DNA from 3 places in the Neobacillus oceani genome. Region 2 is predicted to be linked to each of the others. Evidence: riboswitches for the same ligand, from Rfam matches in the RefSeq annotation. Region 2 holds a riboswitch; each other region holds the start of a gene.
What was found. Region 2 has a riboswitch for S-adenosylmethionine ahead of metK (methionine adenosyltransferase). Riboswitches for the same ligand answer to the same signal wherever they lie in the genome.

Region 1: another riboswitch for S-adenosylmethionine. It lies ahead of V1499_RS07410 (O-acetylhomoserine aminocarboxypropyltransferase/cysteine synthase family protein); the one in region 2 lies ahead of metK (methionine adenosyltransferase).
Region 3: another riboswitch for S-adenosylmethionine. It lies ahead of V1499_RS17725 (methionine ABC transporter ATP-binding protein); the one in region 2 lies ahead of metK (methionine adenosyltransferase).

The regions. Positions count from the first base shown of each region.
Region 1 covers NZ_CP143543.1:1,458,133-1,464,189, forward strand. Annotated here, with positions in the region: gene V1499_RS07400 (homoserine dehydrogenase) at 1-73, opposite strand, end outside; gene metX (homoserine O-acetyltransferase MetX) at 93-1,169, opposite strand; partial or broken gene V1499_RS07410 (O-acetylhomoserine aminocarboxypropyltransferase/cysteine synthase family protein) at 1,178-2,491, opposite strand; SAM riboswitch class I at 2,593-2,701, opposite strand; gene V1499_RS07415 (hypothetical protein) at 2,969-3,175, shown strand; gene V1499_RS07420 (LacI family DNA-binding transcriptional regulator) at 3,558-4,562, shown strand; gene V1499_RS07425 (ABC transporter substrate-binding protein) at 4,724-5,965, shown strand; gene V1499_RS07430 (carbohydrate ABC transporter permease) at 6,031-6,057, shown strand, end outside.
Region 2 covers NZ_CP143543.1:3,297,169-3,303,225, reverse strand. Annotated here, with positions in the region: gene V1499_RS16650 (DUF2584 domain-containing protein) at 1-22, shown strand, start outside; gene pckA (phosphoenolpyruvate carboxykinase (ATP)) at 274-1,860, opposite strand; gene V1499_RS16640 (thiol-disulfide oxidoreductase DCC family protein) at 1,988-2,362, shown strand; SAM riboswitch class I at 2,479-2,595, shown strand; gene metK (methionine adenosyltransferase) at 2,818-4,017, shown strand; gene asnB (asparagine synthase (glutamine-hydrolyzing)) at 4,359-6,057, shown strand, end outside.
Region 3 covers NZ_CP143543.1:3,483,791-3,489,847, forward strand. Annotated here, with positions in the region: gene V1499_RS17710 (serine/threonine protein kinase) at 1-682, opposite strand, end outside; gene V1499_RS17715 (NERD domain-containing protein kinase family protein) at 682-2,052, opposite strand; gene V1499_RS17720 (hypothetical protein) at 2,389-2,622, opposite strand; SAM riboswitch class I at 3,138-3,235, shown strand; SAM riboswitch class I at 3,316-3,420, shown strand; gene V1499_RS17725 (methionine ABC transporter ATP-binding protein) at 3,587-4,621, shown strand; gene V1499_RS17730 (methionine ABC transporter permease) at 4,611-5,261, shown strand; gene V1499_RS17735 (MetQ/NlpA family ABC transporter substrate-binding protein) at 5,279-6,057, shown strand, end outside.

The DNA.
Region 1 (6,057 bases), 1.8 Mb from region 2:
GGGATTTGATTGTTTCGTATACTCCTTTGCCGACTGTGCCAAAGCCCAATAAGGCCACATGGATGTCCGCCACTTGATCTCCTCCTCAACTATTACAGGGCAGCCTGAAGGATTCCTGCCCATTTTGAAAACTCGGCAAGGAATCCATCATGCCCAAATTCAGTGCTCACTTCTACATAATCCGCTTCTTTCCCTGCCTCCTCGAGGGCTTCCGCGATTTCTTTCACCTTTTCGGGAGGATACAGTAAATCGCCTGTAAAGCCTAACAGCAGGGTTTTCGCCGTGATCTGCCCGATTGCCTTTTTCCAACCCTGCCTGCCTCTGCCGATATCATGGGAGTCCATCGCCTCGAGCAAATACAAATAGCTATTGGCGTCGAATCGGGCAGAAAGCTTTTGACCCTGGTATTTCAAATAGGATTCTACCTGAAACGTATCCGCGTTCTTAAGCTCTCTGTTGAATCTTTGATTGAACAGCGCGCCAGTCCGGTAGGTGACCATCCCGACCATTCTCGCGATTTCCAGCCCCGAAATCTTGTGGCCATCTGAATAAGAGCCGCCATTCCAGGCCGGGTCCCGCTTGATGGCATTCCTGCCGATTGAGTTAAAAGCAATTCCGTAATCGCTGAGGTAGGGGGTGACTGCCATTGGAATGATCAGCTCCGCGAAATTGGGGTAGGCGGTTGCCAATTCAAGCACCTGCATCCCGCCAAGCGACCCTCCGATTGCAGCTTTGATTTTGTCGATGCCAAGTTTCCGGAGCGCCAAAACTTGTGAATCGACAATGTCCCGTATCGTTATTTTCGGAAAATCATACTGGTAAGGCTTTTTTGTCAAAGGGTTCAGGCTGGTAGGGCCGGTTGATCCAGAACAGCCTCCGAGTACATTGAACGTAATGACTTCGTATTGGCTCGTATCCACATACATTCCCGGGCCGATTAGGCCATGCCACCATCCGGGCTGTTCTTCCGTGCCGACTGTATACTGGTTGCCTGTTAGGGCATGGCAGACCAAGATGGCGGGGCCGCCTTTTTTCCCGGCCTTCTCAAAGGCGAGTTCGGCATCGGGGAGCACCACGCCCGATTCAAGCCGAATGTCTCCAATGTAAATCTTTCCATATTCCGGCGATAGCGCCAAATCGAACCTTATTGATAAACCCTCGGCTTTCATTGCTGTAGCTGTTCCTCAGGCTTAGCTGAAATACCGGTCGCTTTAAAGAAAGCCTGGTCCAAGTCATCCTTCAAATCCTTAAGTGATTCAAGCCCCACAGAAAGCCTGATCAGTTCTTCGGTAGTACCGCTTTTTGCAAGGTCTTCTTGACTCAATTGCTGATGTGTGGTGGACGCAGGATGGATGATTAGTGATTTTGCATCGCCGACATTCGCCACATGCGACCACAATTTGATGTTGTCGATCACTTTTTTACCCGCATCACGGCCGCCTTTGATGCCAAAAACAATAATCGATCCAAAACCGCCGCCAAGGTATTTTTTCGCAAGCTCATGGCTTGGGTGATTCTCCAGGCCAGGGTAGGAGACCCATTCAACAGCTGGATGGTCTTTCAAGTAGTTTGCAATTTCGAGCGCGTTTTCACTATGCTTTTGAATTCTCAAGTGCAGTGTCTCAAGTCCCTGCAGCAAGAGGAAAGCACTATGCGGGCTTAACGATGAACCCAAGTCCCTTAACAGCTGCACGCGAAGTTTAATGATGAATGCCAGCGCGCCTACATCCTGGGCAAAACGAAGGCCATTATAGCTTGCATCCGGCTCGGTAAAGCCAGGGAACCTCTCATTATTCCAATCAAACCGGCCTGCATCAACAACAAGGCCTCCAATTGTTGTTCCGTGCCCTCCGATCCATTTGGTCGCCGAATGGACAACAATGTCCGCACCCCATTCAATCGGCCTGCAGGCGTATGGGGAAGCAAAGGTGTTGTCAATGATGAGCGGAACGCCATTTTCATGGGCGATTTTTGCTACAGCTTCAACATCGAAAACATTCAGGCTTGGGTTGCCAATGATTTCGCCAAAGACCGCCTTTGTTTTTGGCGTGATGGCCTCGCGGAAGTTTTCTGGATTGGTCGAGTCAACAAAGCGGACTTTAATGCCGAACTTCGGAAGCGTCACGGCAAATAGGTTGTATGTGCCGCCGTATAAGTTTTCCGCGGCGACGATTTCGTCGCCAGCCTCCGCGATGTTCATGATGGTCAAGGCAATCGCAGCCATTCCGGAAGAAACAGCAAGAGCTGCCGCGCCGCCTTCAAGAAGGGCAATTCTTTTTTCCAAAACATCTGTTGTCGGGTTCATGATCCGGGAGTAAATATTTCCTGACTCGGCAAGCGAGAAGAGGTTTTGGGCATGATCCGTACTGTCAAATACATAAGAAGTCGTCTGGTAAATAGGGACGGCGCGGGATCCTGTTACGGGATCAGGGGTTTGCCCGCCGTGCAATAAAAGTGTTTCAAGGCCTAAGTTTTCATTTTGATTTGTCATTGTGTCTTTCCCTCCAATTTGTAGTTCCAATGTAATTCGGGCAGTTAATGGATTCTTTTTAAAACAAAAAACCCCTCTCCATAAGAAGAGGGGGGTTCCTCCTCTTATCTTCCAGGCAAAAACGCCTGCAGGAATTAGCACCTTTTCAAGCTTTCGCCTGAAGGTTGCCGGACTTCATAGGGCCTGACCCTCCGTCACTCTGGATAAGAGATTTCATATATAGTTTTTTGATAAGTTTTAACCGCCGGGTGTTATAGAGGATTATAAGTGAAGACAAGAACAAAAGTCAACCGAAAATTCGAAATGTTTTCGTTTTTCATTTTTTTGTAAATGGGTTATAGGCGTTCCCATATAGGATTTGAATTTCAAATGTACAGCGTGAAATTGTAAAATTTACTTTGCTTTTTTGAAGAGGAGGTTCTCAGTTTTGGGCGAAGGATATAGTATAATTGTCGGAGAGAAGGAGGTGATAGGGAAATGGAAGAACGGCTGGAAAGAATGGAAACGATGTTGGGCCAATTGGTTGGCATGGTCGGCAATGTGATTGCAGAGCAACTGAAAATGCGGCAGGAATCAAACGGTTTGCGTCAGGATTTTGAATCCGAAAAACAGAAGAACGCAGAACGCCACGAAGAAATACTCGGCAAGTTTAAGGCAATGGAACTGGACCGGGATTTCATCTAGGAAAAAACCGCCCGCAATGAGCGGGAGATTGAAGTCCTCAAAAGAAGGCTCGGTTAATCTCTCCAACACGATTCCCTCAGAAAATCCCCAATTACTTATTCAACTAAATAGAAAAAGGTGCGAAACCTTGTCCACAATAGGATGGTGTTTCGGACCTTTTTAAATCCAGAGGCAGCCGCTTGATACATCCTAACTATGTTTACCAGCAAAAAAATTATCGTCTTAATAAACTACCTTGAATGACGAGACATTTTCGGTTGTTTTTGTCAAAATCAGGGTGATGCCAGTCGCTTGAAAGGGTTTTCAGAGTGTGATACATTCATTACGTAAACGTTTTCGTTTTAGAAGGCAGTACGGATAAAGAAGGTGGGAAATGGCGGGTATGGCTTCTACAATAAAAGATGTCGCGAAGAAGGCAAATGTGTCAATCGCAACAGTTTCAAGGATTTTGAATGGCCAGCCTGGTTATTCAGAGAAGACGAAACAAAAAGTTCTTCAAGTGATTGAGGAACTTGGATATCAACCGAATGCTGTTGCAAGAGGCTTAATCAATAAGAAAACTCATACAATTGGTGTGTTGTTTCCATCCTTGTGGGGTTCGCTGGTGACAGATTGGTTAAGCGGAATTGAAAAGGCGGCAAGTGAGCAAGGTTCGAGTGTCATTGTATGCCACACGGAATCCAATGGTGAGAAGACGATAAAGTACCTCCAGCTTCTAGGAGAAAAGCGCGTGGACGGAATTATTTTCGTAAGTGAAGTATTAAAGAAAGAATACTTTCAAGTAATTAGAAAAATGAATGTTCCACTTGTCCTTCTATCTACTAAATCTGATTCATTACCCGTTCCCTATGTAAAGGTTGATGATTTTCAGGCAGCTTATTCTGCAACGGAGTATCTAATCCATAAAGGGCATAGAAGCATTGGTATGATCAGCGGTAACAGTGAAGATATCATAGCGGGTAAGCCAAGGATTGATGGATTTATTCAAGCCATGAAGGACAATGAAATTCCTCTTGATGGGAATAATATTGTCAAAACAAGAGGCTTTGGATTTAATGAAGGGAAGACCGGCCTTCGGGAACTATTAAGCCAAAAACCAGATACCACTGCCATTTTTGCTGCAAGTGATGAAATTGCGATTGGGGCTATTTCGACAGCCACTCTTCTTGGAAAAAAGGTTCCGGAAGATATATCCATTATCGGGTACGATAATATCAATCTTGCAAGCATGTCAGTTCCACCGCTGACAACTATCCACCAACCATTCATTGAGATGGGCGAGATTGCCGGGAAGATGCTGCTGAACATGATGGGAACTGACAAAGTTCCTGAGAGCAAAATTATCGAACATACGGTTATTGAACGAAACAGCGTAAAGGAAATATAATTCCATTCCTTTACTTGCCGTTTTACGTAAACGTTTACTTTTGTTTTGAGTATTTACGTGAACGTTTACTTGTTTTTTAGATTAAGATAGAGTTCTTAGAATCAATTTTTTTATTTATTTACGTAAACGTTTACTCAGTATCTTTCTAAGGGGGAATTCCTATGTTAAAGAAAAAAATTGCAATGGGTTTTATGAGTGTTGCCCTTGGCGCAGCCATTTTGGCAGGCTGTTCTTCTGGTGATGGAGCAAGTGGGGATGGGAAGGTTACGCTTCAGCTATTCTCGAATAAATCGGAAAACATAAACACCTATAAAGGGCTTATCAAAGAATTCGAGGAGCAAAATCCGGATATTAAAATTAAGCTCGATACCCCTCCAGAGGCTGAAACGGTCCTCAAAACCCGTCTAACGAAAAATGATCTTCCTGACTTGATGGCAATCGGAGGGAACGCAACTTATGGAGAATTGGCAAGGGCTGGGGTCCTGCATGACTTCTCTGATTCCGAAATGCTCAAAACTGTGCAGCCTTCCTATGTGGATATGATCGGAAGATTGGTTGGCCCGGATACAGAAGGAACCTTTGGATTGCCATATGCGACGAATGCAAATGCGGTCATCTATAACAAGGAAAAGGTCGATGCGCTTGGCATTGAAGTACCAAAAACATGGGATGAATTTGTTGCGGCATTGGAAAAAGCAAAGCAAGCTGGCGAAATTCCAATTTACTTTACATTAAAAGATGCCTGGACTGGGATGATTGCTTGGAATTCACTGGGCGCTAATATTGCCGGCGAAGACTTTGCAGAGAAGAAAAATAAAGGCGAAGCGAGTTTCGTAGAAAGCTATGATGAAGCTGCGGACAAAATGCTGACACTCACGAGCTTTGGGCACAAAGATAACATGGGAGTTGGGTACGGTGACGGCAACAATGCGTTTGCAGGCGGAAAAGGGGTCTTCTACCTGCAAGGTAACTGGGCTATCCCTGAAATTAAAAAAGCAAACCCGGATATTCAGCTTGGCGTATTCGCGATGCCTGTTACAAACGACCCGGCCCAAAATAAACTCGTATCTGGCGTCGACGTTGTCCTGACAATGAATAAAGACACTAAGCACAAAGAAGAGACGACTAAATTCCTTGAATTCATGATGGATAAAGAAACGGCGAAAAAGTACACGGACGAACAGAAAGCATTCTCTGCCATCCAGGATGTTTTCCAGGAAGACCCGGTATTTGAAGGGATTAAAGAAAACTTTGAAACGGGCGCTCTTACTAGCTTCCCTGACCACTATTACCCTGCAGGAATGGGAGCGGACGGCTACCTGCAAGAATATGTAGCGAAAAAGGACAAGCAAAAGTTCTTGAAAAAACTGGATGCTGAATGGGAAAAGGTCCAAAATCGTTGATTGGAAAGACAGGGCATCGGTTGTTTTGATGCCCTGTCCCTTCTATAAAAGGGGGAACTACCTTAATGAAGAAAAGTAACTTTTACTTGTTG
Region 2 (6,057 bases):
TTCCCTTAGTTCACCGAATTGATTTGTAGGTACAAGCTTTGAATGTGTTGAAGACCAACATGAGGAGAATGACTGGCTTAGATGTCACAAAAACCCGCGATTCGTGACAACCGAGGGGCAAATTTGAGTTAAGCTGTCACGAAAGCCTCTGATTCGTGACAACAAGCGGTCATAATCCTGTTTAGTAGTCACAAAAACGAAAAAGCACGTGGAGGAAACCACTCGTTCCCCTCACGTGCTTTATTTATCTAAACTTATTAACAAACTGCCTGATTAAATAATCGGTCCGCCTTTTTCGGCGATTTCCGAAGAAACTTTGGAAAACTTTTTGAAGTTGCTGCGGAATTTTTCGGCAAGTTCTATCGCCTTTACACGATAGGCTTCAGGATCGGCCCAAGTTTTTTCAGGCTGCAGGACTTCGTCAGGAACTCCTGGGACATGGAGCGGAACATGCAGGCCGAAAATTTCGTCCTGGACCGTTTCAATGTTGCTTAGCTCCCCTTCAAGGGCCGCCTGGACCATCGCGCGGGTATATGCCAGCTTCATCCGGTTGCCCGTTCCGTATTCACCACCGGTCCAGCCAGTGTTGACAAGGAATACCTGCGCATTGTGCTCAAGGATTTTTTCCCCGAGCATCTCCGCATAGCGGTTTGCCGGAAGTGGCAGGAATGGCGCGCCAAAGCAAGTGGAGAACGTTGCTTGCGGCGAAGTGATTCCGCGCTCGGTGCCAGCCAACTTGGACGTATATCCGCTAAGGAAATGGTACATGGCCTGTTCCTTTGTGAGCTTTGAAATTGGCGGCAAGACACCGAAAGCATCGGCTGTCAGGAATACGATTGTGTTCGGATGGCCGGCGACGCTAGGCGAAACGATGTTCTTAATCGCCTCTAGCGGATAGGCGGCCCGCGTATTTTCAGTCAGCGACCCATCATCATAGTCGGCGACGCGGGTGTCCGATTGTACCACAACGTTTTCAAGAACTGCCCCAAAGCAGATTGCATCAAAGATTTGCGGTTCTTTTTCACGGCTGAGGTTGATTGTTTTCGCATAGCAGCCGCCCTCGATATTGAAGACGCCGTTCGGAGACCAGCCATGCTCGTCGTCACCAATCAGGCGGCGGTTCGCATCTGCGGACAGGGTTGTTTTGCCCGTGCCCGACAAGCCGAAGAACAAGGCTACATCGCCTTCAATCCCAACGTTGGCCGAGCAGTGCATAGGCATGATTCCGGCCTCGGGCAATAGATAGTTCATGACTGAAAAAATCGATTTCTTCATTTCCCCCGCATATTCCGTTCCGCCAATTAGGACGATCCGCTTTTCAAAAGAAATGATAATGAACGTTTCCGAATTGGTTCCATCCACTTCCGGGTCTGCCTTGAAGCCAGGGGCGGAGATAATCGAGAATTCCGGGTTATGGCCGGTCAGCTCGGATTCCTCGGGACGAATGAACAGCTGGTGTGCAAAAAGGTTGTGCCAGGCGTATTCGTTGATCACCTGAATTGGCAGCCTGTATTTTTTATCCGCTCCAGCAAATCCATTAAACACAAAAATTTCATTTTTTTGTTTTAAATAATCAATTACTTTATTATAGAGGTTGGAGAAGGCTTTTTCCGAAATGGGCTTATTAATCGTGCCCCAATCAATTTTGCTCCTGCTGGACTTTTCTTCGACAATAAACTTATCTTCTGGAGAACGGCCTGTATATTTGCCGGTCGAAACACTGATTGCCCCGGTTGATGTCAGCAGCCCTTCTCCACGGCTCAACACTTTTTCAACCAGTTCCGGAACGGAAAGCTGGACTAGAAGGTTTTCTTCATTCAGCAGCTTGAATGGAGTTTCTGGATTATGCACACCAAACATTTAATAATTTCCCCTTTGCCTATTGTTTGTTAAGAGCTTTTTTATCTCACGAATAGTATAGCACATTCGGATAATTGGTCTATACTAATAACCTATTTTTTTATAATTAATTTTGGAGGGATGAACGATGGAGCTGCTGGCGCTGTATGACGGGAACTGTGTCCTGTGCAATAAGTCGAAGGCGAAATCAGAAAAACTGGATTGGCTTGGCCGTGTCCAATGGCTTTCTCTTCAGGAATATGAAAAAGAGGGCCGTAAGCCTGCTTTCCGCACGATCGACCTTCGCAGGGAGCTTCACGTAATTGATGGGAACGGCAGGATTTACAAAGGATTTTTTGCAGCCCGGAAAATGCTGCTCCAATTCCCTGTTACTTTCATGCCGGCACTGCTCCTTTACCTGCCGTTTGCCGCAAAGGCCGGTATTCCAATCTACAATTGGATAGCCAGGAACAGGTATAAATGGATGGGCGAAAGGTGTGCGGATGGAAGCTGTTCAATTTAATGGTTTTATTATGAAAATTCCCATTAAAATTAAATGGTTCTAGAAGATAATTTTTTAACATAAAAATCATTGACATGCTTCAACTGTGTGGTATGATTTTACCTTGAACGGATACTCTCTTATCCTGAGCCGGTGGAGGGACAGGCCCTATGAAGCCCGGCAACCTGCCCGAGGTATTTTTCCCGGAAAAGGTGCCAAACCTGATGCAAGGCGATTGCCTTGAACGATAAGAGTGAAAGGCGCAAACCACTCAATGGCAACCTTTCCTCAAACGGGAAGGTTTTTTATTTGCAGCCTTACGAATCAGCATCTTTAGGAGCGGGGGATTCATAAAACCCCCAGGTTTACTTCATACTACTTAGGGAAATGAGTACCGTGAAACCGAGGTTGCTAGGCAGGCCGGAAAAAATCCATGCAGCTGACCTCATTATAAAGAAGATACAGGAGGAATCCAGATGCCATCAAAACGCCGTTTGTTCACGTCTGAATCAGTGACTGAAGGCCATCCAGACAAGATCTGCGACCAGATTTCGGATTCGATTTTAGATGCGATCCTGGCACAAGACGCAAACGCCCGCGTCGCTGCAGAAACTTCCGTTACAACAGGCCTTGTCCTCGTAGCGGGTGAAATTACAACGTCAACTTATGTTGATATCCCGAAAATTGTCCGTGACACAATCCGTGAAATCGGTTATACACGCGCGAAATATGGCTTCGATGCCGATACGTGCGCCGTATTAACATCCATTGACGAGCAATCAGCCGATATCGCCATGGGCGTGGACCAGGCGCTTGAAGCCCGTGAAGGCAGCATGTCCGATGCGGAAATTGAAGCAATCGGTGCGGGGGACCAGGGACTTATGTTCGGGTTTGCCTGCAATGAAACAGAAGAGCTAATGCCGCTTCCAATCTCGCTTGCACACAAGCTTTCCCGTAGGCTGACGGAAGTGCGCAAGGATGAAACACTTCCATACTTGCGCCCGGATGGAAAAACGCAGGTAACGGTTGAATATGATGAAAACAACAATCCAGTCCGGATTGATACAATTGTTATTTCAACGCAGCATGGTCCCGAGGCGACTCTGGAACAAATCCAGAAAGACCTAAAAGAGCATGTCATCGGCCCTGTAGTTCCACAAGACCTAATTGACGAAAAGACAAAATACTTCATCAACCCGACTGGACGCTTCGTTATCGGCGGCCCTCAAGGCGATGCCGGGCTTACTGGCCGCAAGATTATCGTTGATACGTATGGCGGCTATGCGCGCCATGGCGGCGGCGCTTTCTCCGGAAAAGATCCGACAAAGGTTGACCGTTCCGCGGCTTATGCAGCGCGCTATGTTGCGAAAAACCTCGTCGCCGCAGGCATGGCCGACAAGGTTGAAGTCCAGCTTGCCTACGCGATTGGTGTTGCCCGCCCTGTATCCATTGCGGTTGATACATTTGGAACAGGCACTGTAAGCGAAGATGTCCTTGTTGAATTGATTGAAAACAACTTCGACCTGCGCCCTGCCGGAATCATCAACATGCTTGATCTTCGTAAGCCAATTTACAAACAAACAGCCGCTTATGGCCACTTTGGCCGCAATGATGTCGACCTCCCTTGGGAGCGGACAGATAAGGCTGCCGCTTTGAAGGAACAGGCATCCAAATAATTGGACAAAACGGGAATTGCATTATAATATGTAACTCCCGTTTTTCTTTTGCGCCGTGAAATAGTGTTACTGGCGCTGTTTTTGGTGTAATATCAAGGATTTGCCTCATTTTTCCTCTAGCTGTAAGTGCAAATTTTTTTTGAAAAATGGTAGTATAGAGTGAACCTTCCATCACAGGTGGTTTTCGCGCTGATGGTCAGGTCAACTTATCGGACCTTTAGGGACAGTTACCCTTTAGGGCTTACGCTCGTTTAGTGGAAGTAAATGGTGCCGAGGGAAACCTCAACTAAACGAATTATCACAGTCAAAAAAATGCAATGATCGGAGTAGGTGAACTACATATGTGCGGTTTTATCGGATGTGTTCATGAGCAGGCACAGAATTTCAAGGACGAAGAAAAGAAGATTTTTAAAAGCATGAATGATATCATCACCCACCGCGGGCCGGATGATGACGGATACTATTTTGACGAACATGTGCAGTTTGGCTTCAGGCGATTGAGCATCATTGATATCGAGTGCGGCGCCCAGCCACTCACATATGAAAACGAGCGTTATTGGATTATTTTCAATGGTGAGGTATACAACTATCTCGAGCTTCGTGATGAGCTTTTAAAGGAAGGTTTGGAATTCGCGACGGAATCGGATACGGAAGTCATCATCGCCCTGTACAGCCATCTAAAGGAAAAAGCAGTTCAAAAGTTGCGTGGGATGTTCGCGTTCGTCATTTGGGACAAACAGGAGAAGACGCTGTTCGGCGCACGCGACCATTTCGGGATAAAGCCTTTCTTTTATTATGAAGATGGAGGCAGGACGTTTTTTGCTTCAGAGAAAAAGAGCATCCTGCTCGCGCTTGATAACCAAGAGCTTAATTATGATTCGCTTCAGCATTATCTGACGTACCAATTCGTCCCGGAGCCAGAGACGATGACGGATGGAATCCATAAGCTCGAGCCGGGCCATTATTTTACAAAAAAAGCTGGCGGGAAAATGGACATCAAACGGTATTGGAAGGCTAATTTCACGCCAGTGCTGAAAGCCGAAGATGAGTTCGTCCAGGAAATTAGGGACGTTCTGTTTGATTCAGTTAAAATGCATATGCGAAGTGATGTCCCTGTTGGCTCATTCCTGTCCGGGGGCATCGATTCGTCGATCATCGCCTCAATCGCGAAGGAATACCATCCCGCCATCAAGACGTTTTCGGTCGGTTTTGAGCGGGACGGGTTCAGTGAGATTGATGTGGCCAAAGAAACCGCCGACAAACTCGGGGTCGAAAATATAAGTTACGTCATCACCCCTGAGGAATATATGGCCGAGGTTCCGAAAATCATGTGGCATATGGACGATCCGCTTGCCGATCCAGCCTGTATTCCGTTGTACTTCGTCGCCCGCGAGGCCAGGAAGCATGTAACCGTTGTCCTGTCAGGTGAAGGCGCGGACGAGTTGTTCGGCGGGTATAATATATACCGCGAGCCAGGTGACCTTCAGGTGTTTAACAAGATTCCGCGGGTCGGAAAAGTCATTCTAAAAGGAATTGCTGGGATGATGCCTGAAGGAACAAGAGGCAAGAGCTTTATCGAGCGTGGGGTAACCCCCATGGAAGAGCGTTATATCGGGAACGCGAAAATTTTCACCGAGGAAGAAAAGCGCGAGTTACTGAACGTGTACCGAGAAGGGCTTGATTTTACCGATATCACGAAAAAACTTTACTCGGAAAGCGAAGGCTATAATCCTGTCGACAGGATGCAGTATATAGACATTCATACGTGGATGCGCGGCGACATTTTGTTGAAGGCCGATAAAATGACGATGGCTCATTCACTTGAGCTCCGGGTGCCGTTCCTGGATAAGGAAGTGTTTGCTGTCGCTTCAAGAATTCCAGCCGATTTGAAAACCGCCAATGGCACAACGAAATATATTTTAAGGAAAGCGGCTGAAACCGTTGTTCCCGAGCATGTACTCAATCGGAAGAAGCTTGGTTTCCCAGTACCAATCCGCCACTGGCTGAAGGACGAAATGAATACGTGGGCAAAGGATCTCA
Region 3 (6,057 bases), 190 kb from region 2:
CCCCTTTTTGTAAAATTTCCCCTTTTTCAAACGGGCGCTTCCGGTAAACCATTAAGTAAAGCAGGACGCCGAACGAAAAAATATCATAGGCTGGGGTCGGCCTGTGGTGAAGTGTTGCAGCTTCCGGAGGTGGAAAGACATCCGTTCCCGCCTTGATCAGGACGCCAACGCGCTGAAAGGAAAGGCCAAAGTCGATGATTTTGACGTTCCCGGCTTCATCCACAAAAATATTATTGTCCGACAAATCCCGATGGGTAATCCCGAGCCGGTGGATAGCACTGTACGCCTTGGCGATGTTCGCGGCAATTTTGATTCGTTGTCCTAGGGAGGCCTGATCCGAAAAGATGAGCTCGCTTACAGGAGAGCCGCCTGCTTTTTCCATTGCGAAAACGACTTCGAAATCGTCTATGAAAAATTCCCTGATTTTTGCCGTGCAATCGAGCTGGAGGAGATTCCGCATAATCCGGATTTCTTCCTGGAACATATTTTCAATGGCAATCTTTTTCTTGCTGTTTTTCATATCGGCTGGGTCGATCAGGAAAATCTGTTTGATGACGACTTCATCTCCTGTTTGGCGGTGAACTCCGAATGACAGGGACGACTCGTAAAACTCGGTTTCTTTTTCGGTGCCGGGAATCGGATCAAAAATGTCATAGCTGTCATAGAAGTTTGGATTGAACATTATAGCCCCCAAAGCTCCTCTAAATATTCCCATCCAAAATCCCGGTCTTTTTGGCTGATGCTGATGAGGCTTTCCACTCCAAAGGCAAATTCATCGGAGACACCTGGAACGATCTTGTCGAGCGTATCATGCTTCAAATCTATGTCGGATTTATACGGATACTTGCCTGCCAGGAATTCATAGGCGATGATGCCAAACGAATAATAGTCGGTATGGAAATCGATATCCGCCTTGCGCTCCTCAACATTCGTTTCCGGTGCTGCGTATGCATTTTTTTCATCAAAGGGAATTCCCGCACCGACGGTTGGCTCGCCCAAAATGCGTGAGTAATCGAAATTGATGATTTTCAGTTTTTGGTCATCCGTATAGAGGATGTTCCTTGGTGTTAAATCACGGTGGAAAACCCCTTGGCTGTGGATGGAACGGAGCGCTTTGAATAATTCCTTCAGCAGTGCCATTTTCTCATCGAGCGGCCGTGCTTTTTTTATCAGAGAAAAAAATGAGGTATGGCCGACCCACTGGGTTGTTGAGCAGATGTAATCGCCATACGTGAATGGACTTGCATGATAGTAAAGGACATAAGGGTTGTCCTTTAGCTTTGCCCGGACCTTCGTATCCCGTTTTGTAATCGTTAAAAACAGCTCCTGGTCTTCCTTCAGGAGCGCTGGATTGATTTCATGGACCTTAAGGAAATACTTTTGGTCAAATTCGTCAACGGCTTCATACACATGGTAATTGGATTGTTCAAACAGCAGCCGCTTCGTCACATAGCCGCCGACATCAATATTGATCGATTGCCCGGTAAACTTCACCTCGCGGATGCCAAACGACTCATACACGATCGTGATCTCATTCGGGGTCAATTCCACCTGGCCTTCCATCCACACTTTTGAAATTGTATCCATATGGTGGATCACTTCATTCGTCCCGCCCTGGTCTATTTCGTATGCCAGTTCGTTTCTTGGGCTTGTAAATAATATAACGGGACGGACCGACACCCGTTTTCCCAAGCGCCTTTGCGCCTTCCGATTGACATACGAATGGAGGGTTCGCGACTGCGATGCGGCCTGGATGATCGGATTATCGATCGTCTTCTGTTCACCTGTAATGGTCCTTGTCACAAGCTTTGTGCTCATATTGCTGATCGGGGTAACAATCGTTCCCCGATACGATTTCATTTCTATGTTAAAAATCCCTTTCGGACAAATCATGATGACATCCATTTCCTGGTCCTTTATGTATCCATCCTTTGGCACAAGGGCGCCGACAATGATAATATGGTTTTCCCGCGGCAGCTTTTTCTTTAACTCCTGGATGGCCCGTTTCTCATTCTCTTTTGGAACTCCGGCAAATACAACTTTGGATTCCACTCTCATCCCCCCAATCAACGAACTAGTATTTCTTTGATTCCACTCTCATTCTCACTAACTAGTATTTCCTATTTCGACAATAACTAGCAAATTTCCTTTATTTTCTTAAAAATCAGAAGGCTTTTTAATAAGGGGAATTGGCTTGAGGGGGGAATAAACCCAACCGTTCCCAATTATATTGTGGCGAAAAAAAAGCGATACTCTCATTAGAGCATCGCAATATTCAGCTAAAATATATCCACTTTAATTACAACTTTGTCGAATCTACTTTTGGATTAACATTAGTTTTCGGAAGGTTTTTGTACCTTAAATCAAACCAATTTATTAGGGGCTCCTTTAGATTTTTCGTTCATTACCCCTTTTGAAGTTTCCGGTTATTTTCGCCATTATTAATTGTTCTTGCGTTGTATTTTCAGCTGCGTTGATTTTCTTTAGAAATTTCTCTGCTTCTGTTCCTTTCAAGACTTTTACCTGACTGCCGTAATAATCCAAAAAGACTGTATTATCTTTTGTCACTCGGAAATTAAACGGTTCGTCATCTAAACGATTTCTTTTATCGATGTTATCCATTTTTCTTTATCATCCTTGTCCAATAGTAAGTTATTTTGATTTTCTAAAAAGAAGTGGTTTTTACTTAAAAACGTCTAAATAGAAAAAAGTGCAAAAAGCAAAATCGCCACCTGACCACTAGCGTTCGGGCTCTATTAGTGCCCGAAGGAGCGGCTAAACATTGGCGGTCGGGCGTTAAATCCTCTTTTAATGCCCGAAGGACCGGCTGACCACTGCTGTTCGGGCTCTAAGTCTACGTTTAGTCCGGAAGAATACCAGGAGGGTAATGCCTAACTTATTTAAGAACATGAGACGTTACTTTTTTCTGCTTTGCTGTCAAAGTAAAGCCTACACCCGCGAAACGCTAAAAACAACCCCGGGGCCCCTTTTAAAACGAGTAAAAAGTTTTTCCGGTATTGGACTATGTCTTTGAAAAGGTATTGCAGAAAAATGAATTTTTTTAAAAAGTGTTTGACTTTTTTGTTTTTAAGGGTTAGAGTAGGACACAGGAAATTTCGAAAAGCGAATATGTTACCTTCTTATCAAGAGAGGTTGAGGGACTGGCCCTATGACACCTCGGCAGCGGACTTTTTGTCTATGCCAATTCCAGCAAGCGATGCTTGATAGATGAGAAGAGGCGAACTTGATTAATTCTGTCCTCTTCTGTTTGAAGGGGGCTTTTTATTTTCCTAAATACATCACCCTATACGATCATTCTTATCGAGAGAGGTTGAGGGACTGGCCCTACGACGCCTCGGCAGCGGACTCCGTTTGGAGCTCTGTGCCAATTCCAGCAAGCGGGAGCTTGGGAGATAAGAAGAGACCTTGTTTGCCTATGCGCAAGTGTGCCCTCTTCTATTTCCATGGAAGAGGGCTTTTTCATTTTCGGAAAACGGGGTGCGTGGGAAGACTGGGTGGGAAGTCCGCTTGGTGCGTGGGCGCAAAGCATTTTTTCCCCAAAAATAAAGGACAAGGAGGCAGGCAGATGATTGAGTTTCAGCAGGTACGGAAGGTTTACGGCGAGGGCGGCGGGAATCAGGTTGCCGCGCTTGACGGAATTGATTTGAAGGTGAATACGGGGGAGATTTTCGGGGTGATTGGCTTCAGCGGTGCGGGTAAGAGTTCGCTGATCCGCTGTGTGAATTTGCTTGAGCGGCCGACTTCGGGGAAGGTGATTGTTGATGGGAACGACCTTACTTCGCTTTCGGCAAAAGAAGTGCGGGAGGTCAAACGGAATATCGGGATGGTCTTCCAGCATTTCAATCTCCTTAATTCGAAGACGGTGTTTGCGAATGTGGCGATGCCGCTTGTACTCGCGAATACGCCGAGTAATAAGATTAGGGAACGGGTTTATGAGCTGCTTGAGTTTGTTGGGCTTGCGGATAAGGCGGACAGTTATCCGGACCAGCTTTCCGGCGGGCAGAAGCAGCGGATTGGGATTGCGCGCGCTTTGGCGACGCAGCCGTCGATCCTGCTTTGCGACGAGGCGACTTCAGCACTTGATCCGCAGACGACGAGCTCGATCCTTCAGCTTTTGAAAAAAATAAACAAAGAGTATAACATCACGATCCTGATTATCACGCACGAGATGTCGGTCATCAGGGAAATTTGCGACCGTGTGGCGGTTATCGAGGCAGGAAAAATCATCGAACAGGGTTCCGTATTTGATGTGTTCTCGGCGCCAAAGACGGAGACAGCAAGGAATTTTGTGAGCTCGGTCATGAATGATCGCATTCCGGATTCAGTCAAGAAGCTGATTGAGCAAAACGCCGGGCTGCAAAAAGTGTACCGAATAAACTTTGTCGGCGAGTCGGCTGGCCAGCCGCTCCTGTCCCAGCTTTCGAAAAAGTTCGACCTTGATGTGAATGTGCTGTTTGGGAATATTACAGAGCTGCAGGGGACGCCGTTCGGCAACCTGATTGTCGAGTTCCAGGGAAGCGAGAAGGAAATCATCCGCGCCCTCAACTATATTCATCAGCAGAATGTCAACATAAAGGAAGTGAAAGCACATGCTAGTTAATTCGGACCAAATCATAGAGGCACTCATCGAAACGTTGCAGATGGTGGGATTTTCGCTTGTATTCTCGGCCTTACTTGGCATCCCGCTTGGAATCGCGCTCGTTGTAACAAGAAAAGGGCATTTGCTTGAGAATGGACCCGTCTTTAATGTTCTAAATGGCACGATCAACGTTTTGCGTTCGATTCCATTCATCATTTTGCTAGTTGCTATCATTCCAATTACAAGATTCATTGTCGGTACGTCAATCGGAACGGCTGCAGCGATTGTACCGCTCGTTTTCTACGCCGGTCCATATATTGCAAGGCTGGTAGAAAATTCGCTTCTTGAAGTCGACCCAGGCGTCATTGAAGCGGCGCAGGCAATGGGTGCTACGCCATGGCAAATCGTGTTCAGGTTTATTTTGCCGGAAGCATTAAGCTCCCTTATCCTTGCCTTCACGATTGCGACAATCGGTCTGATCGGAGCCTCGGCAATGGCGGGCGCGATTGGCGGCGGAGGCCTTGGCGACCTGGCCATTACATATGGCTACCAGCGGTTTGATACGAAAACAATGCTGATTACAGTAGGAATTTTGATTGTTATGGTCCAAGGCCTACAGTCAGCAGGAAATTTAGCAGCAAAGAAAATCAGAAGACGATAATCAGGAGGAATTCACCAATGAAAAAATTCGTATTAGCAATCCTTGTACTTGTACTAGCAGTGTTCACTGCGGCATGTTCAGATTCTTCATCCGCAAAGGGAGATAAAACGGTAAAAGTGAAACTTGGAGTAAGCGGCACGGATCACCGTGTATGGGATTTCGTGGCGGAAAAGGCGAAGAAGGAAGGCATCGAGGTTGAAATCGTCACGTTCTCGGATTATGTCCAGCCGAACCTGGCGCTTGCTGAAGGTGAGTTGGATGCGAACTCGTTCCAGACCGTTTCGTATTTCGATGCGTTCATCAAGGAACATAAGCTTGACCTTGTGCCAATCGCGACAACACAAATCGCTCCGATGGGGATTTATTCGAAAAAGTACAAAGATGTAAATGATATTCCAAAAGGCGGCAAAATTGCGCTTGCCAACGAAGCAACGAACATGGGACGGGGCCTTCTCCTTCTACAGGAAGCGGGATTGATCAAGCTTGAAGAAGGTTTTGACGGTATTGGCTCCCTTGATAAAATTGTTGAAAATCCAAAGAAACTTGAACTTGTTCCGATGGTTGCCGGGCAGACTCCTAGGGTTATGCCGGATGTGGCCGCTTCCATCATCAATAACGGGGTAGCCGTTGACGCAGGCCTGACACCAAGGGAAGATGCAATCTTCCTCGAAAGCGAAACAGCCACACCATATATCAACATCATCGCAGTCCGTGCAGAAGACAAAGACAACAAAACTTTGAAGCGTCTTGCAGAGCTTTACCAGCAGGACGACACGAAAGAATTCATAGAAAAAGA